2 linked regions of the Pelosinus sp. IPA-1 genome follow. The protein of the gene in region 1 interacts with the protein of each later gene in a pairwise test. Links are inferred from orthologs where the notes say so. Each region holds a gene or a part of one and is shown on either strand. Other genes may lie near its edges. The genes, in order: QSJ81_RS01810 and ileS.

Region 1 (10,152 bases):
GAAAGAACGAAGGGGCAAAAAGGCAGGATATCGATTCAAACGAATACTAAATATTATCGAAATACTGACCTGATGCTTGAGCAGGCCTTACATTTTAATAATTTAGCACCAAATATACAAGTTAAAATGCCGACTACGAAAGCAAGTATCAAGGCTTATGAAGAAGCTACCTATCATGGCGTAAGTATTAATGGAACCGTTAGCTTTACCGTAGCGCAAGCAATTGCAGTAGCTGAAGCGGTTGAAAGAGGGCTAAAGAGACGGGAAAAAGAGGGTAAAGATACTTATATGATGCATCCAATATGCACAATCATGGTAGGTAGGGTAGATGATTGGCTAAAAACTGTAGTTGAGCGTGATGGAATTATTCTGGATCCAGGGTGTTTAGAGTGGGCTGGTGTTGCTGTAATGAAAAATGCCTACAAAATATTCAAAGAGAAAGGTTATAGAACCCAACTACTAGCTGCGGCATATCGGAACCATCACCAATGGTCAGAATTTATTGGCGGAGAGATGTCTCTAACGATACCTGCTAAATGGATCAAGCGTTTTAATGCTTCCGATATTTCAGTAGTAAATCGTATTGATGAGCCTGTTAATCCTATAGTCATTAACCAATTATCAAAATACATTCCTGATTTCAACAGAGCTTACCAGCCAAACGGAATGAGTATTGATGAGTTTGATAACTACGGTGCTGTAAGTAAAACATTACTACAGTTCCTTGGAGGATATGATGAGTTAGTTACTATGATTCGCGGAATAATGATTACTCCAAAGTAGATTAGTGGCGCTTCACTAAGGTTGTTCTTATTACTTTACATTATAAAAATTATCTTATTGAGGATAGATTAGGAGATCAAGTAATCGCTAAACATTCTTATGTTCTTTAAAATTGAAGTTATCTAAAATAGACGTAATATTCAGAGTTTTATCTTCGTGTTACTTTATTGAGTATGCCTTTATTTTAATGTATTAGTATGGTAGTAAAGCTTATAGTAGAGGAGGGGGAGGATATTTGTGAGTGAATACTTTTTAAGACTTAAAGGAATATGTAAGAAATTTCCTGGTGTAAGTGCTCTAACAGATGTTAGTTTAGATATTAAGCTTGGCGAGATTCATGCCCTCTGTGGTGAGAATGGGGCGGGAAAATCTACTTTTATTAAAATAGTAACAGGTGTATATCAGTATAGTGATGGTGAAATGATTCTTGAGGATAAAGTAGTTCATTTTAATAATACGAAGGAATCCTTCGCCCTTGGGATTACGGCTATATACCAGGAATTAAGTATGGCACCGAACATGACAGTAACGGAAAATATTTTTTTGGGGCGGGAGTTATATAGAGGATTTGGATTGTTAGACTATTCTAAAATGAATACGTTAGCAAAGAAGGCTTTGTTGGAACTTGGGATTGATATTGATGTGACCAAACCTGTCAGCAATTATACCATGGGATATCAACAAATGATTGAGATTGCTAGGGCATTAATAGCCAATACCAAATTGATTATTATGGATGAACCAACATCCAGTTTGTCCAATCGTGAAGTGGATATCTTACTTGAAAACATAAAAAAACTAAAAGAAAAAGGCATTGCTATTATTTACATTTCCCATCGTTTGGAAGAAGTATTTGCGATTGCTGATCGTATTACCGTTATTCGTGACGGCTTTAAAATTGCAACCTTAGAGAAGGAAGCAGCAGATGAGGATGAACTTATTAAATTAATGGTAGGACGTAGCCTTGAAGAAAAGTTTCCAAAGAACAAAACCGTAAGGGGAGACATTGCTCTGAAGGTTAAAAATCTAAACATTGAAGGATTGCTTCATGATATTTCTTTTGAGTTGTATAAAGGTGAGGTTATTGGATTTGCAGGTCTAGTTGGTTCAGGACGCACCGAATTAGCGCGGGCTATTTTTGGAGCAGACAAAATAGATGGTGGAATTATAGAAATATTTGGGAAAGAGGTAAAAATTAGCAGCCCTAAAGATGCCATTAAGAATGGGATGGCTTTTCTGACTGAAGACCGCAAGAATCAAGGGTTAATCCTAATGCATGATATTATATTAAATGCCACATTGACTGGTTTGCCTCAATTTTATAAATTGGGTTTCTTTATTGATCAAAGAAAGCTAAATGCCGAAGTTGACAAAATGATAGAGGACTTGCAGATTCATCCCAATATACCAACAATGATGACTCGACTGTTATCAGGTGGAAATCAACAGAAAGTCGTTATTGCTAAATGGCTATGTTCACAGGCAAAAATATTTATTTTTGATGAACCTACTCGTGGGATTGATGTGGGTGCTAAAGTTGAGGTTTACAATTTGATTAACCGTCTTGTTGGTGAGGGAGCGGGCGTTATAGTCATTTCCTCAGAGTTACCTGAAGTGATGGGAATAAGTGATCGCATTATGGTAATGAATGCTGGTCATATAACAGCTGAACTAAACTATTTGGAGGCTACGCCAGAAAAAATACTGAGAGCGGCTACAGGGGGGATTAGCAGTGAATACAGGGCTAATTAATGAATCTGAGAGTACAAAGAGTTTACGAAAAACACAGATACGTCAATTCTTAAAAAGAATGGGTTCTGTAATTGGGTTGTTAGGATTATCCCTTATGTTGACAGTAGCATCACCTCATTTTTTAACAATGGACAATATTATGAATGTTGCTCGTCAGTCGGCGATTAACAGCTTAATTGCTATTGGCATGCTGCTGGCAATTTTAACCGCTGGTATTGATTTATCTGTAGGCTCCATTTTAGCATTAAGTACGGTTATGATGGGAATCGTTGTAGTCAAGATGGGAATGTCGCCTCTAATTGGCATAGTTGTTTGCTTAGGTATCGGTATTTTACTTGGATTTCTCAATGGTGTTATGCTAACCAAATTGTGTCTGCCTCACCCATTTATTTCTACATTAGGAACGATGAATGTGGCCCGTGGATTAGCTCTAATTGTCACTGCCGCCTCGCCAATTTCTAATTTTCCGACGTCAATACAGTTTTTAGGCGCTACTTTTTTAGGCCCAGTCCCCGTTAGCTTTATCTTAGTACTAGTAGTGTATATCCTCTTCCATATATTTCTTAACTATACTGCTGTTGGCCGCTATATTTATGCAGTTGGCGGCAATCCAGAAGCAACTCGTTTATCAGGAATTAGCATTGATAAAGTGTTAATCATTGTATACACTATTAGCGGCCTAATGGCAGCGCTAGCTGGGCTAGTTCTTGTTGGACGCGTAAACTCAGCATACCCTTTAGCTGGCCTAGGATATGAATTTGATGCGATTGCAGCGTGTATCATTGGCGGTGCAAGTTTTATGGGAGGTGAGGGGACCGTTTGGGGAACATTAATTGGAGCCATGATTATGGCAGTTTTACGTAATGGGTTAAACCTCCTAAGTGTTTCTTCTGAAATGCAGACTGTAGCCATCGGCATTGTTATTATTTTAGCAGTATATGTAGATGTTTTAAGGCATAAGGCAGCTGCAAGGGTTAAAGCATAATAATGATAGGGATCTTAATCTATTATTATCATCAGGAGGTGAAATGGAACAAAAGAATTGCCCAAAACTAGTAATACTTCATAAGTATTAAATTGAAAAAGGGGAATTAAGAATGAAAAAAAAGTTTACGTTACTAATAGCAATGTCCTTACTACTTTCTTTGGTGGCTGCTGGCTGCGGTAGTTCTCAAACGCAAGCCCCAAAAACAAGCGAGAAAATGAATGTTGGCGTAGTTGTTAAAGCACTAAATAGCGATTATTGGAAAATAGTGGAATTCGGAGCGAAAGCAGCTGGGGATAAATATGGTGTTGAAGTAAAAGTTCTTGGCCCTAATGCAGAGACTGATGTAACGGGTCAGATCTCGTTGATTGAAGATCAAGTTACTAGAAAAGTAAGTGCATTGGTGGTAGCGCCTTCCCAATCAGCAAGTGCTATTCCAGTTTTTGAACGAGCAAAGACGGCTAAAATTCCGGTAATTCTAGCAGATACAGATGCTTCTTGGAATGATAAGGTTTCCTTTGTTGGAACGGGAAATTTGAATGGTGGTAAAATTGCTGGCGAATATTTTGGAAAAAAACTTCCTAAGGGTTCAAAAGTCGTTATCTTGCGTGGTGCCTTAGGTGATCCTACTCATGATGAACGAGTAAACGGCTGCATTGAAGGGTTAAAAGCTGCAGGTCTAGAAGTGGCAGTAATACAGCCCGCCAATAGTGAGCGTTCTATGGCAGTAACTGTAATTGAGAATATTTTGCAGAGCAAACAAGAATTTGCTGGTGTTTTCGCAACGAATGATGATATGGCACTTGGTGCAGCGAAAGCGTTGGAAGATGGCGGTAAGAAAATGGTTGTGGTTGGTTTTGATGGTTCTCCAGATGCCTTGGCTTCGATTAGTGCAGGAAAACTTAATGCATCTGTGGCACAAAGCCCTTATAACATCGGTTTTAAAGGCGTAGAAGCAGCAGTTAAAGCCGCTAAAGGTGAAGCTGTTGAAAAACGAATTGACACTGGAACTGAAATCATTGATGTAGATAATGTTAAACAAAAGAGTGAAGAATTGAAAAAGATCCTAGGAAAATAAATACCAAAAGACCTCTTATTAGTAGTGATTTATTTCTACAATAGGAGGTCTTTTTCTTAGCAGGTTGGCTACGAAAAACTCATTAGCACTGTTCAGTTGGGCGTTTGGGAAGCATAATTTCTTACTTGAAAAAGAATGAAAGCGGTAAGGCAAATGTAGCGAGAACAATTTTTAATGGAATGAATTTTGCAATCTTGCCAATAAATTAAAACTTGCAAAATAATGGTATTATTTACAAGGGATTTGCGCATAGGAGCAAGAAATTCATATTTAACCTATAAGGATTCGTTTAGTGTTGGTTGTTAAAGGGTGTTGAGGAGGAATTAGCCCTCCTTATTTTTTTATTCGTCAGGTAAATGGGTTGAGTAAAGGAGAGAATAACATGATAAATTTTGCAATCGAGGCTGAGAAATATAGAAAGGAATTTCTTATGCTTCTGGATCAATGGATCAGCATTCCTTCTATATATAATAATGAGACAGTCTCAGCAATGATGCCTTTTGGGACAGACATTGCACAGGCTTTAGAATGGTTTAAAAATAAAGGGGAGGAAGAAGGCTTTACTACAAAATTAGTAGATGGGTACGCCGCACATATAGAATACGGCAAAGGCGAGGAATATGTATATGTCTTTGGCCACTGTGATGTGGTACCAGCAGGCCAAGGGTGGAGCGGCGATCCCTTCAAACTTTTAAAATCAGGGGACATGCTTGTTGGTCGAGGTGTAATCGATGATAAAGGACCGTTGCTTGCTACATTCCTTGCTTTAAAACTTATACGGGACAAGGCACTACCTTTGAAAAGAAAAATCAGAATTGTTGCCGGTGGAAATGAAGAAAATGGTTTTAAGTGTATAAGGTATTATTTTCAAAAGGAGCCCAAACCAACATATGGATTTACGCCAGACGCTAAATTTCCCGTAATAAACGGTGAAAAAGGCGGAATGGTACTCCAGATTAGTGGTAAAGTTGAAAACAATAGGATGTTCATACTAGGGGGAGAGGTACACAATACAATTCCGCCCTATGTTACTGTTAGCAATTGTATGATTCACAAGGAGAAGATAGGAGATTATTTAAAAGAGAATCAGCTAACATTGGAATATTCCAATGCTAAAAATAAAGTTAAAGGTTTTACACTCTTTGGCCTTGGCGGGCATTCCTCTAAACCGGAAAAAGCAAATAATCCAATTGAAAAAGTGCTTCAGCTTTTGAATATGGAATTGCAAGAAAAATGGCTGGAAGACTTGACGTTCCTGTTTGCCGGTAACAATAGGGATGGAAGAATATTTGGATTGGGTGAAAAAGGGAGATGCGGTACTCTTACAATGGTCCCAACTATACTCCGATTGGAAGGTGGTAGGTTAGAATTAACTTTAAGTGTCAGGTATCCAGAAAATTTAGATGTGGAAGAAATACTAGAAAAAATTGCTGCTTTTCTAAAATATAAAGGTATAGAAGGCTATGAGTTAAAGGTCAGTAGTAATAAAAAACCTCATTATATAGAGACGGATTCTTTACTGGTAAGGAAACTTTACCAGGTTTATGTGAAACATACGGGGGATAGAGAAAATCCAGTTCGAGTTACTAGTGCGGGGACTTATGCAGCAGAGATGGAGAATGCAGTAGTATTTGGTGGAGAATTTCCAGATGGCTCAGCAGGCAATGCGCACATGGCAAACGAGTATGGAAGTGAAGACGCTTTTATAAAATCAATCGGTATTTATGCTGAGGCTTTATGGGAACTGGCTAATCTATAAAAAATGCGTGGCACTTGTGAAGGCATTCCGTATAGATACATGAATGGTAGAAAGGTTTACAATGTAGCTGTAGGATGGTGATAAAGGAATGATAAGTAAGAAACATTCCCAGATTATTAAGTACCTTACTGAAAAAGAAGAATATGTAACTGCGGAAGAATTAAGTCAGCAACTCGAGATATCTGTGAGAACAGTCAAGAGATACATCCAAGATTTAAATTACTTTTTTTATGATTATGGTGCTGAGATTTTCTCTACAAGAGGGATTGGATATAAGATAAAGGGACCAGCTAAGGAGATTCGGAGGATTAGCGAAAAGGCTATAAAGTACATAGAAGGTTTTCAAATAGACGATTCTACGGAAGGTAGAATTACAAAAATTATATGTACCTTTCTTAACAAGGGTCATACAAATGCGGAAGAGTTAAGTGATACCTTAAATTTGAGTATCCCTAGTACAAATAAGCTGATTGCTAATGTACAAAGTATCTTGAAAGAGTATGACTTAAGTATTATATCGAAGCCTTTCCATGGCAGCAAAATAGTAGGTGATGAAACGAAAATAAGAGGGCTGATTCTCAATTATGCCATAAAAAGCGATGAAAATAATTCGTTGGAAGTGAGATTAGATACTGTTTCAAAGCAAGAAATTAAAGAAATTGAAAAAATCCTTACGGAAGCTTTACATGCGGGTAATATTATTCTGGCCGATAAAGACTTTAGTATATTATTAACAAGAATACTCATTTCTGTAGCAAGAGTACGAAAAAACTGTTTTATTGAGAAGAATACTTTTCAAGAGAGCTATCGACTTCATAATTATGATTATATTAAATTCATTATGAATGAAATAGGGAAAAAGCTTGATTTAACTGTAGATGAGAATGAGGTGATTTATGTTTCATTAAGCAGTGGCATAATCATATATGACTATAATACAAGAATGAAACTTACAGTAGATTCAAAAGATGTGGTAAACAAGTTTGTCGAAGAAGTCCTTGCAGAGATTAGGTTAGTTACAGATCTTGATTTAACGGAAGATTCTGATTTTGTAAATGCATTAGTTATGCATTTAAAGATTTTTATAAATCGATTCAAAGCTGGAATTAGTGCGAAGAATCCTTTACTTAAGCAAATAAAATCAAAATTTCCTATAGAAACTAATCTAGCTACCATTATGGCAAAAAAACTTAAAGAAGAATTTAATGTCATTTTAGATGAGGACGAGATAGGATTTATAACCATGCATTTTGGTGCAGCCTTTGAAAGAAGGAGGAGTTCAAGCGGCAAGAAGGTGTGTATCATTTGTCACTATGGTATTGGGACGTCACAGCTGTTAGCAGAAAAACTAAAGCAAAGAATCAGTAATATTAACATCGTTGGGACCTATCCTGTAAGATACATAGATATTGCCTTAAAAGCAGATATTGATTTCATCGTTTCCACAGTGAAATTGGATAAAAAAGATTTTAAAGTGCCGGTTCTGTATATAGAAAACGTATTTTCGGATGAAATCGTAAATGAGTTACATCAAGTTTTTCAAGAAAAGGAAGAAAGAAAAAAAATATTCCAAGCAACTTTTAATAAAAATGCTTTTTTCAGGGTCAAAGCTGAGACACCGGAAGATGTGATAAAAAACATTGGTCAAGCAATGAAAGAGTACGGATTTATTGATGAGAGTGTAACCGAAATGGTACTAGAGCGAGAGAAGATGTCATCGACTGAGATTGGTAATTTGGTAGCAATTCCTCACACGATTTTGGAAGGATCCTATAAATCTGTTATTGGTGTAGGGATGTTGGAAAAGCCAATCATGTGGAATAAAGAAGAAGTCCAATTGGTTTTTATGGTTTGTTTTAACAAAAAGGAGAGTTATAACTTTCCAATGTTTAAGTACCTGTATCGGTTTATTCAGGACGAGGGTGAAGTAAGAAGGGTTATAAAAATCTTTAACTTTGATAAATTGATGGAAGTATTAGATGTTAAGTAGAGGAGCCGTTTTAGATGAGCGAAGTATTTACAAAAAATCATATTAAAATAAATTTAGATTTAAAGGATAAAGATGCCTATTTTAGGTATATTGCTAAACTTTCTATCGAGTTAGGTATTGGAAAAGAGGAGCAGGGTGTTTATGAAGGTTTAGTAAGTCGAGAAAAAGAATTTGCTACCAATTTGGGTGATGGAATCGCGATCCCACATACAAAATCTGACTATATTATAAAACCTGCAATACTTATACTAAAACCACAGAAAGAAGTTTCTTGGGGAAATGATACGGAAGAAGATGTAAGAATTATTATCAGTATTTTAAGTTTTAATGAACAGGGAGGGAATACTCATCTAGAGCTTCTTGCAAGTCTTGCAAGGAAGCTAGTAGATGAAAAATTTAAAAATGCATTGGTGAACTCCGTTGATGAGGAAGGGATATTCTTTCTGATAGAACAGGCTTTACATAGCTAGTTTATAAAAACAAAGGAGAGAGGGAAATGGCAAAAAAATTAGTTGCTTTATGTGCATGCCCAATGGGGTTAGCGCACACTTTTATGGCGGCGGAGGCAATACGAAAAGCGGCTGTAGAAATGGGGTATGATGTAAAGGTCGAAACCCAGGGGGCTGATGGAATTAAAAATGAATTATCAACCATTGATATTCGTGAGGCTGAAATCATCATTCACGCTGTTGCGGTGACACCACTTGGCATGGAAAGATTCGAAGGCTGTGAAGTGTATGAAGTTGGTCTACAAGAGGTTATAAAAAACCCAATAGGCATAATCAAGGAGATTGAAGAAGACTTAATAGCGCAATAAAACCGCTTCTTAATCTTCGGGAAAGGAGTAAAAAGCAAAGAAACAAATTTAAATGGTAATCAGGTAAGAATCCACAAAAATATTTGTAGGAGGTATACCATGGCAGTTACGAAAAGAACCATTGGTTCAACAGCATCGAGTAATAGCAAAACAAATGAGAACATATCCACAAATTCTGGTTGGCTAGAATTTAGCAAACACATCATGACAGGAATTTCTTATATGATTCCGATACTCATTATGGGGGGGTTAATTGGTGCAATCTCTCAGCTGATTCCTTATGTATTTTTTAATATAGATCCCTCTGTATCTATATTAGAGGCAATCAATTCGGGTAAATATGATGGTGTTAGTTTTACAATGCTTCAGTTGGCTAGCATTATGGAAATTTTCGGATTTACACTCTTTGGTTTTGCAATTCCTATTTTTACAGCCTTCACTGCAAATTCTATAGGTGGAAAGACTGCTTTAGCAGCAGGTTTCATTGGAGGATATATTGCGACTAAACCTGTTGCTATGTTAAGTCTCATGGATGGAAAATGGGTTACAAAGGCACCAGTTGCTTCTGGATTTTTAGGAGCTATACTCATCGCATTTATTATTGGATATTTTGTAAAATGGTTAAATAAGAAAATCGATTTGCCCCATGATTGGTTAGCATTTAAAGTTACATTTCTAATTCCATTGATCTCAGCTTTTGCATGTTTAGTTCTAATGGTATTTATCATTACTCCTTTTGGTGGGTGGATAAATACGCTAATAAAAGATTTGTTACAAGCGGCGGGAAGTGCAGGGCAATTTGCTTATGCTTTCGTGTTGGCAGCAACTACCGCTTTTGATTTAGGTGGACCAGTAAACAAGGCTGCTGGATTTGTGGCCCTTGGTTTTACGACAGAAAAACTCCTACCTATAACCGCAAGATGTTTGGCAATTGTAATTCCTTCCTTTGGTTTAGGCTTAAGCACTTTAATCGATAGAAAATTAGTAG
Region 2 (10,567 bases), on another replicon or contig:
TAGAGCAAGGAATGAATATGTCTGTGGCCTCTTTGAGGGCAGACTCCCTTACAGAGGGTTTAATTCATGGGTTAGCTGTGAGTAAGCATAAGACGACTACCCTGGCCCCCGAGGCAGCGAGTATTCGTTTACGTCGTATTATCAATAAAACGATTAGTGATGAACATTTATTTAATGCGATCAATATGTCCATTAAAGCAGGTATTCCTCACATTCGTTTGTATATTATGATTGGGCTGCCTTCAGAAGAACAACAGGATATTGAAGAAATTGTTACTATGGCTGAAAATATAAAAAAATATATGGAGTCACTAGGGAGTAAAGGGAAATTAACACTCAGTGTTAACCCATTTATTCCCAAGCCCTTTACGCCTTTCCAATGGATGCCGATGGCTCAGGTTTCAATGATCGAGGCAAGACTGAAGTTTATTAATTCTAGTTTACGCCAGAGAAAAGGTATTGAAGTTTTGGTTGAGTCACCAAAAGAGGCTTATATTCAAGCTATATTAGCTAGAGGGGATCGTCGCTTGGCTGTAGCCTTACTAGAAGCCCATAGAAGAGGTGGTAGTAAGGGATTTAAACAGGCAATGAAGGCGAACTTTCTTTCAGAAGAACACTATTTATATAGGCAGCGAGATCAACAGAATGAGATATTACCCTGGCAACAATTAGATATGGGATTAGATTCATCTTACTTAGCACAAGAATTGAAAGAGGCTGAATTAGAGAAGTTTACTGCTCCATGTGTTACAGGATGTACACGTTGTGGCGTATGTAAGAATGAATAACGAGAGGGTGGTACGATGGAAAAATTTATTTTAAATTATGGGAGTAATGGATTGTGGTATGGAACATTTACTCATTTTAATAAATTATCTATCAGACATGGTGTATCGGGCCGTTTGGGCGGGACGAGCCAACATCCATTTCAGTCCTTAAACTTGGGGTTACATACAGGAGATAAGAATGAGGATGTAGTTGCCAACCGTCAACTATTCTGTCATGCAATTGGAATACACCCAGATCACATCGTAACAGCACAACAACTTCATACTGATAACGTAAAGGTAATTACAGCTGGGGATGTTGGAAAAGGCGCAAAAAGTTATGATGAAGCAATACCAAATACAGATGCTCTTATCACAAATATTTCAGGACTTCCTCTAATGTTATTATTTGCCGATTGCGTTCCGGTGTTAATAGTAGACCCTGTGCAGGGAGCTCTGGGGGTCGTTCATGCGGGCTGGAAAGGCACGGTAGAAAATATTGCAGGAAAAGCAGTGCTAGCCATGAAAAATAATTATGGAACAAACCCAGAGGATTGTTTAGTTGGTATTGCTCCTTCTATTGGACCTTGTTGTTATGAGGTTGATGAAGTAGTAATCAATAAGCTAAAAAAACAGTTCGAGAATTGGGAGAAGCTGGTTAGGCCCAATGGTGATAGGTGGTACCTAGACTTATGGAAAGCCAATTGCATGGGATTGGAGCAAGTAGGTGTTAAGAATAGAAATATTGTAGTCAGTGGAGTATGTACTGCCTGCAATCATGAATTATTTTTTTCCTACCGACGAGAAAATGGACATACTGGTCGATTAGGTGCGGCGATTATCTTGTAAGCAAACTGCTTACAAGATTTTTTCTTGAAATTTACTCCTTTTATGATTAGAATTAGAAAGTGGAACTATGTCGGCATATCTTTGACGTAACATTATAATGTCAATATATTTTTTGGGTTTAGGATATACTGTAAGAGGAAATTAATGTTTATTCGCGAATAATGCATATAATGGAGGATTTACTATGTCTATATCTGAAAACCTAACCGAAATTATAGGGAATATTACAAATGCTGTAAATAGGACAAGTAGTACGCGAATACATATAGGAAATTCTGTTAAATTAGTAGCTGTAACTAAGAATCATGAAACTCAAGCAATACAAGAGGCGATATCCGCAGGAGTAATGGCAATTGGCGAAAATAGAATACAAGAAGCAACTAAGAAGGCCCAAACTATTGGACATCAAGTAGAATGGCATCTTATTGGTCATTTGCAAACCAATAAGGTTCGGCAGGCAGTAGAACTCTTTGATATGATTCATTCTGTTGATAGCGAAAGATTGGCTGTTGAAATTGACCGTGTTGCTGGCATCCTTGGTAAACGTCAGGATATTCTTATGCAAATTAATATGGCTAATGAAGATACCAAATTTGGAATATCTTCTAAGGACGCATTCATGTTAGGACGAGCTATTAGTAACCTAGAACATGTTCGGTTATGTGGAATAATGACAATTGCTCCTTTTTATGAAAATAGAGAACTTGTGAGACCAATATTTCGCAACATGTATGAATTGTTTATGGAACTAAAGACTGCGAATTTGGCACATACAAATATAGAATGGTTGTCAATGGGAATGACGAATGATTACATGATAGGTGTGGAAGAAGGTTCAAATTTAGTACGTATTGGTACTGGGATATTTGGTCAGCGTCAATATTAAAGGGAGGCATAAAAAAATGAAGTTTATGGAAAAGGTTTGGGGAAGTTTAGGCTTATTTGAACCTGTTGAGGCAGAAGAGGAACTAAAACCTAAGGCTGAAGAATATGAATTGGCAAAAGGGAAAAAAGGTGGCAATATCGTTAATCTGCCTACGGCTCAAAAGCAAATGAAAGTAATGGTGGTTGAGCCCTTTGCCTTTGATGATGCCCAGCATGTTGCGGATCATCTGAAAAATCGCAAGCCAGTGGTAGTGAATTTTGAAAACTGTGATAAAGAAGTTGCCAAACGTATGATTGATTTTATCAGTGGAACTACCTATGCTTTAGCAGGAAGTATACAAAAAATTGGGAATAATATCTTTTTATGTGCTCCTAATAACGTGGATGTTACTTATAGCCCTCATGAAGAAGGTAGCGATAAAGAATTTTTGCCATGGAATAAATAGGTTTTTTAAATGGGGGATTGAAGATGTTGCAAGATAAAAAGATTGGATTCATTGGCAGCGGAGCGATTGCTGAATCATTGATTGATGGAATATTAAAAGCTGGATTAGTGATGCCAAGTCAAATTACTGCGAATGACGTTACACGAGGTCGCTTAGATCATATGGCGGATCGATTTGGTATTAATACAACCTTAAATATCCAGGAAATCATAAAAACCTCAAATATATTGTTCTTAACAGTAAAACCTCAGATTATAAATAGTGTTTTAGATGCCATTGCACCTTTTCTCCTGCCATCAACACTAGTAGTATCCGTTGCTGCAGGAATTACGATTGGGTTATTGGAAGCGAAATTAGCGCGAATTCCTATTATTAGAGTTATGCCAAATACTCCAGTCGCAGTAGGAGAAGGTATGTCGGTTCTTGCCTTGGGGCAATATGCCGGCGAAGAAAATGGTCAGTTAATATTGACTATTTTTGCAGCTGTTGGTAGAGCTATTATTATGGATGAAAATGCTATGGATGCAGTAACTGGCTTATCGGGTAGTGGGCCGGCTTATGCTTTTGTTATGATTGATGCCTTAACAGATGCCGGTGTAAGAGTTGGCTTGACGCGGAATAATGCGTTAATTATGGCAGCACAGACTTTATTAGGAGCTGCCAAAATGGTTCTTGAAACAGGTGAACATCCTGCTAAACTTAGGGATATGGTGACTTCACCAGGTGGTACCGCCATTGCGGGAGTTCATTCTTTGGAACAACATGGTGTGAGGGCAGCCTTAATTGATGCAGTACAAGCAGCTACAAAACGATCACAAGATATGGGGAAAAAAAAGCATGAATGAACGGGAAAAAATCCTACGATATTATCAAGCTAGTGGCGACGGTGATTTAGCTGCTAGACTACTTGATTTGGCTGAAGCCGCATTGCGTAATCGAAGATATAAGGTTACCGAGTTCCTTGATCCATTTGGTTATAGTATAGCGGAATCAATCGCTGCTCATTATGATCGGTTAGAACTTTTATCAAGTGGAGGTTATAATGGGGCAGAACGAGTAAAAGCTGTTTTTGTTAATGAAGAATTTCGAGGAAATCCTGACTTTGGGCTAGAAGTCTTAGCGGCAAAATGGGATGAAAGATATTATGAAATTACTCATCGAGATGTACTGGGAGCATTAATGGGTCTTGGTATTAAACGGGAAATACTTGGTGACATCATAATGTGCGGACAAGGTTGCCAAATCCTTGCAGATGCTTCCTTGTTAAATTTTATTATGCAAAACTTTAATAAGATTGGTGCAGCACCTATAGTAGTTTCTCAGCTAGAACTATCTGCTATTGTTCCAAAAGAAGAAAAAATGAAAGAAATTAAGACAACAGTAGCTTCTCTTAGGCTTGATGTTATTGCAGCAGCAGGCTTTGGGACTTCTCGTAGCAGGATGGCTGACGAGATTGCAGTAGGTAAATTAAAAGTTAATTGGCAGGAAAGCAAAAATAGTGCCCAAAATATTAAAGAAAAAGATATTATTTCTATGCGTGGTCGCGGGCGTGTTGAAGTTAGTGAAGTGTTAGGTCAAACTAAAAAAGGGCGAATCAGTATTTTGTTAAAACGATTTATATAGATAGGTGGAGGTATAATATATGTTAACCCCATTAGATATTCATAATAAAGAGTTTAAAAGAAGCTTCCGAGGGTATAATGAAGATGATGTAGATGAGTTCCTTGATCGCGTAATAAAAGACTATGAACAGCTATATCGAGAAAACATTGAATTAAAAGAAAGTATTGATAGACTTACAGGTAAATTAGAGCAGTTTCAGCATATGGAGACTACTTTGCATAATACATTGATCATTGCACAAGAAACTGCAGAAGAAGTTAAACTTAATGCAAAGAAAACGACAGAACTGATGTTGAAAGAGGCTGAAATTAACGCGCAAAAACTAGCAGAAGAAGCCTCTAATAAAGTAAGGCGCATGGCTGATGAATATCAGGATCTAAAGAAGCAAGTTGATGTATATCGTGTTCGTATGCGAACATTAGTACAGGCCCAGTTGGAAATACTCGGTGAGCCTAATGAGGATGAATAGTTGCATGTTTTAACTATTTTTTGAATTAAAAGGCAAGAAAAATTTGACTCGGAGAATTAAATTCGGTATAATAAAATCCGTTATAATATGTACATAGTTATACAAGTAATGATGGAGACAGTAGCTGGGATATGTGATTTTGCAGCGAGTTAGGAAGAGTGTGAGCCTAATAAATCAATCATAGTGAATATCACTCCTGAACTGCAAACTGAAACTTAATTAAGTTTTGCCGTTTGACGAGCGTTATTTCGTTTTTGAGTGGCTGCGTAAGCAGTCATTAGGGTGGTATCACGGGAAACAACCTCTCGTCCCTTTAGGGATGAAGAGGTTTTATTTTTTTGGAGGTGTTATTTTGGATTATAGTAAAACTCTTAATTTGCCGCAAACGGATTTTCCAATGCGAGGTAACTTACCTGAGAGGGAACCGGAATTACTAGATTATTGGCAGCAACAAAAAATTTATGAGAAACGTACAACTCAGAACGAAAAACCTAAATTTATTTTACATGATGGACCACCCTATGCAAATGGGGATATTCACATTGGTCATGCCTTAAACAAGATTTTAAAGGACATGATTCTAAAATACAAATCATTATGTGGTTACAATACTCCTTATGTACCTGGTTGGGATACTCATGGTTTACCTATTGAGCATGCTGCTATAAAAATATTGGGACTCAATCGACACGAATTAAAGCCATTAGACTTACGTCGTGAATGTAAAGAGTACGCCTTGAAATTTGTTGACACACAACGTAAGGATTTTAAACGTCTGGGCATTGGTGCGGATTGGGAAAATCCTTATGTAACATTACGGCCTGCTTATGAAGCAAAGCAAATCGAAGTATTTGGACAAATGGCCAAAAAAGGTCACATTTATAAAGGTTTAAAGTCAGTGTACTGGTGTACCTCCTGTGAGACTGCATTAGCAGAAGCTGAAATTGAATATGCCGAAAAAAAATCTCATACTATATATGTTAAATTTCCATTAGTGGATAGTAAAGGTACATTACCTGTAGGAGTAAGTGCTGATAATGTATATGGCGTAATTTGGACAACTACTCCTTGGACCATGCCTGCTAATGTTGGGATTGCTGTTCACCCCGAACTTGAGTATGCTTGGGTAGAATGTCAAGGGGAAATATATCTATTGGCAGTTGAATTAATCGAAACAGTAGCCAAAGATAATAAGTTGGAAGATTACACAATATTATCAACCATGAAGGGTGCTGCTCTTGAGGGCGTAATTTTTACCCATCCATTTATCGAACGTCAATCAGTTGTTGTTTTAGCTGATTATGTTACCCTTGAACAAGGTACGGGGTGTGTACATACAGCTCCAGGACATGGCCCAGACGACTTTGAGACGGGTATTAGATATGGACTGCCAGTTATCAATCCTGTGGATCATGCAGGACGCTTTACGGCTGAAGGTGGCATTTTTGAAGGGATGTTAATTCATGATGCGGATGTTCCAGTGATTAAGGAATTAGCTGCACGTGGCATGCTGCTTGGTAAAGGCAAAGTGAAGCATCAATATGCACATTGCTGGCGTTGTAAAAACCCAGTAATTTATCGGGCAACAGAACAATGGTTTGCATCTGTAGATGGTTTTAGAGAGGACGCCTTGCAGGCAATAAAAGAAGTGAAATGGGTTCCAACTTGGGGAGAAGATCGTATTCATAATATGGTCGCAGACCGTCACGATTGGTGTATCTCACGTCAAAGAGTGTGGGGAGTACCAATACCAATTTTTTATTGTGCAAAGTGCAACGAACATGTAATCAATGATACGACAATTACTGCCGTAAAAGATTTGTTTCGTATAGAAGGATCAGATGCTTGGTGGGCGAAAACAGCAACGGAAATTTTACCAGCTGGATTTACCTGCTCTCACTGTGGCCACGATTCTTTCCGTAAGGAAACAGACATTATGGATGTTTGGTTTGATAGTGGCTCAAGTCATGCGTCTGTACTAGAGCAGCAGAGTGAACTTGCTTGGCCTGCTGATTTATATCTAGAAGGTAGTGATCAACATCGAGGCTGGTTCCAATCTTCTTTACTAACTTCCGTAGCAACTAAGGGAACTGCTCCCTATAAAGCTGTCCTAACTCATGGTTTTGTGGTAGATGGTGATGGACGTAAAATGTCTAAGTCAGTGGGTAACGTTATTTTCCCACAAGATGTTATCAAAAAATACGGTGCAGATATTTTGCGTTTATGGGTAGCTTCTGCGGATTATCAAGCTGATGTTCGTGTTTCCAATGATATTTTAAAACAATTATCAGAAGTATATCGTAAAATTCGTAATACTTTCCGCTATATTCTAGGTAGTATTCATGACTTTAATCCTGACACTGACAAAGTTAGTTATGAAAAATTGTTAGAGATTGACCGTTGGGCTCTTTTAAGATTAGAGCAAGTTCGTGAAAAAGTTACGAAAGCCTATGAAGATTACGAATTTCATTTAATTTATCATACGATACATAACTTTTGTACTGTAGACTTAAGTTCAATCTACTTGGATATTTTAAAGGATCGGGTGTACACAGCTCTACCTGCTTCAGAAGAAAGACGTGCAGCACAAACTGTTATGTATGAAATACTGAGTACTTTGGTTCGTCTCGTTTCCCCAGTTCTTACATTTACCTCAGAAGAAGTTTGGCAACATATGCATAAAGAACAAAATATGCCGGAAAGCGTACAATTAGCAAATTGGCCAATTGCTCGTAGTGAATATTTAAACGCGGAACTAGAAGCTAAGTGGACTTCTATTTTGGCAATGCGTAGCGAGATTACAAAAGCATTAGAAACGGCTCGCCGCAATAAGGTAATCGGACATTCTCTAGATGCGGTAGTTGTTGTTTATGCCGATGGCCAGGTCTTTACTCAGTTATCTGCTATGAGTGAAGAGTGGGCCAATATTCTAATTGTGTCAAAGGTAGTAGTTGTAGAAGATAGGAGTAAGGCTCCAGAAAACGCTTACCAAGTAGAAGATATGGCTTTGGCAATAGACGTATCACAAGCGGAAGGCGAAAAATGCGAACGTTGCTGGATTTATAGTGATACTGTAGGCAACATGCAAGAACATAAAACATTATGCAAACGCTGTAGTTCAGTAGTTGAAAAATTATAATTGTAATTTGAAAACCGGAATTTTTATTCCGGTTTTTTTTTTATCTTATGGAGATGATATAAATGGAGGAATGTTTTGTGGAAAAAAAGGATGTAGTTCATAAACAATTAGAAAAGTTAGTACGTCATTTAGAGTCATTACGTATTGCTGAATATATGGAACTATTAGAACGTCCAGGTAAGCTTATTTTAATAAACCTAATTGCTGGACTAGCAAGGGGGCTAGGGATAGCGATTGGAGCTACTGTTATTTTTGCTCTAGTATTAAATTTATTGCATCAAATTATCTTGTTAAATATACCGGGGATTGGAGATTTTGTTGCTGAAATCGTTCATATTGTAGAGGTTAAAAATAATAAGTTTTGAAATTGAGGAGTGACGAATATGACAAAAGATGTATTTGATTGTATGAGGGAAAGTCATAGTGTTCGAAATTTTACACAACAAGAAATACTAGAACCTACATTAACACGAATTTTAGAAGCAGGTTGTTGGGCTCCTAGTGCTGGTAATTTACAACCCTGGTATTTTTATGTAGTTAAGAATCAAGAAGTAAAACAAAAGGTAGCAAAAGCTTGTTTTGGACAAAATCAGGTAGAAGAGTCGCCAGTTAGTATTGTGATATTAGCAGACCCAGCACGCTCTAATGAAAAATATGGAGAACGTGGAGCTCAATTATATTGTTTACAGGATACTGCAGTCGCAGCGGAAAATATGATATTAGCAGCTCATGGCCTAGGACTTGCTACATGCTGGATAGGAGCTTTCGACGAGGTTCAAGTACAAAAAGCTGTAGAAGCTCCTCCTAGGCTTAGAGCAGTCGCAATTATTTGTCTGGGATATAGTAATGAAGTGCATACGCCTGCTAAAGAAAGATTAAGAGTACAAGAAGTAGCAAAGTTTATTCATTAGGAGAGGGTATTTTGGACGCTGAGAAAAGTAAAGAGCTGATGAAGAACTTAAATATGGAAAAAAGGGGGTTAGTTGAACAGATTGCCCGCTTGGAAAAAAACGGACTAGGAAACAGTTTATCGGATTCTATTGGTGAATTATCTGTATATGATAACCATCCCGCTGATATTAGTGGTGAATTATTTGAGCGCAGCAAAGATCTCGCATTGCGGGACAATGCTCATGTTTTATTAGAAAGAATAGAAAATGCTCTTGAAAAAATAAAAAAAGGGACCTACGAATATTGTAGTAAATGTGGAAATAAGATACCTATTTCTAGATTAGAGGTAATTCCTTGGGCAAATGAGTGCGTAGAATGCCAAGGAGAAGATGATAGTTTAGACTTGTCGCGCAGGCCAATCGAAGAGCAACTTCTCACGCCTCCATTCAAACGAACTTTTTTAGATGATGACAAGAATGAATTTGTAGGTTTTGATGGTGAAGATGCCTTGCAAGCAGTATTACGTTATGGTAGCTCCGATTCTCCACAAGATATCCCTGGTTCAACTGATTATAATGATCTATTTCCCGCTAGTGATGAACATGAAGGAATTGTTGATCTCACAGATGCTATTCCTGTAAAAGAGAATATACTAGAACATAATAAAGATAAAAATAGTTAGAAATAGTTAGAAATAGAATATAATAATGTTTTCTAAAAGTACTAAGTCATATTTAATAATTAAAAACTGGGCTTAACTTAAGCTCAGTTTTTAATTATTAGCAGGAATTGTTTATATGTAAGCATAAGATACTATAAAGAAAGATTAAATTAATCCTAGGTATTGTTGGTAGATGCAGGCTGGGAGGTTCTATTTATGGCAAGACCAATGATGGGAACAAACGCTATTTTGTACCGGGTTGGAGTCTTGGTCGTTGCTGCTATTGTTTACTTTTATATACCTGGCATACGAGAATTCTTTGAAAATGGAGTTACCTACTTAAAGCGTCGTAATCTTGATGGCTTACGTCAATTTATTCTTGATTATGGTGTGTGGGCACCAATTTGTAGCATTATGCTTATGACATTACAATCTTTAATGCCCTTTGTTCCGGGTTTAGTTATTACGATTGCAAATGCTTGGATTTTTGGATGGGTTTTTGGGGCAATATATTCTTGGGTTGGCGCATTACTAGGAGCTAGTCTGGATTTTGCTATAGCAAGATGGTATGGCCGTCCGGTAGTTGAAAAGTTTATTACGGGTAAGTACTTAAAAATGATAGATCTCTATCTGCGCAAGCATGGTATTTGGGCTGTATTTATTACTCGCTTAACGCCGATTATTCCATTTAAGGTGGTGAGTTATGGGGTTGGATTAACAACACTTTCATTTTGCAGATTTGTAATTGCAACCGCAATTGGGCAAGCTCCTGCAATTATTCTATATTCTTTCATTGGTCAAAATCTTACACGTAATATAAGCATAACTATTTTAATA

The links.
Region 2: the proteins of QSJ81_RS01810 (region 1) and ileS interact in binary tests that used the Escherichia coli proteins (3 or more experiments, as listed by UniProt). The link is inferred for Pelosinus sp. IPA-1 from one-to-one orthologs.

Annotation. Positions count from the first base shown.
Region 1 is NZ_BSVC01000001.1:416,371-426,522, forward strand. Bases 2,645-5,615 are described here. They hold QSJ81_RS01810 (sugar ABC transporter substrate-binding protein), read left to right. Parts: upstream 2,645-3,632; coding sequence 3,633-4,598; downstream 4,599-5,615. Other genes in these bases: QSJ81_RS01805 (ABC transporter permease), read left to right, coding at 2,645-3,520; QSJ81_RS01815 (Sapep family Mn(2+)-dependent dipeptidase), read left to right, coding at 4,981-5,615. Also shown: QSJ81_RS01795 (transaldolase family protein), read left to right, coding at 1-783; QSJ81_RS01800 (sugar ABC transporter ATP-binding protein), read left to right, coding at 1,021-2,535; more of QSJ81_RS01805, read left to right, coding at 2,516-2,644; more of QSJ81_RS01815, read left to right, coding at 5,616-6,357; QSJ81_RS01820 (BglG family transcription antiterminator), read left to right, coding at 6,446-8,347; QSJ81_RS01825 (PTS sugar transporter subunit IIA), read left to right, coding at 8,362-8,817; QSJ81_RS01830 (PTS fructose transporter subunit IIB), read left to right, coding at 8,844-9,164; QSJ81_RS01835 (PTS fructose transporter subunit IIC), read left to right, coding at 9,264-10,152. UniProt on the Escherichia coli protein: Part of the ABC transporter complex RbsABC involved in ribose import. Binds ribose. Also serves as the primary chemoreceptor for chemotaxis.
Region 2 is NZ_BSVC01000004.1:490,157-500,723, reverse strand. Bases 4,993-8,378 are described here. They hold ileS (isoleucine--tRNA ligase), read left to right. Parts: upstream 4,993-5,391; coding sequence 5,392-8,178; downstream 8,179-8,378. Other genes in these bases: QSJ81_RS12235 (DUF5665 domain-containing protein), read left to right, coding at 8,256-8,378; QSJ81_RS12245 (DivIVA domain-containing protein), read left to right, coding at 4,993-5,039. Outside these bases: QSJ81_RS12275 (TIGR03960 family B12-binding radical SAM protein), read left to right, coding at 1-788; peptidoglycan editing factor PgeF, read left to right, coding at 804-1,616; QSJ81_RS12265 (YggS family pyridoxal phosphate-dependent enzyme), read left to right, coding at 1,801-2,502; QSJ81_RS12260 (cell division protein SepF), read left to right, coding at 2,519-2,947; proC (pyrroline-5-carboxylate reductase), read left to right, coding at 2,971-3,792; QSJ81_RS12250 (YlmH family RNA-binding protein), read left to right, coding at 3,785-4,570; more of QSJ81_RS12245, read left to right, coding at 4,590-4,992; more of QSJ81_RS12235, read left to right, coding at 8,379-8,543; QSJ81_RS12230 (nitroreductase family protein), read left to right, coding at 8,562-9,089; QSJ81_RS12225 (TraR/DksA C4-type zinc finger protein), read left to right, coding at 9,101-9,751; QSJ81_RS12220 (TVP38/TMEM64 family protein), read left to right, coding at 9,947-10,567. UniProt on the Escherichia coli protein: Catalyzes the attachment of isoleucine to tRNA(Ile). As IleRS can inadvertently accommodate and process structurally similar amino acids such as valine, to avoid such errors it has two additional distinct tRNA(Ile)-dependent editing activities.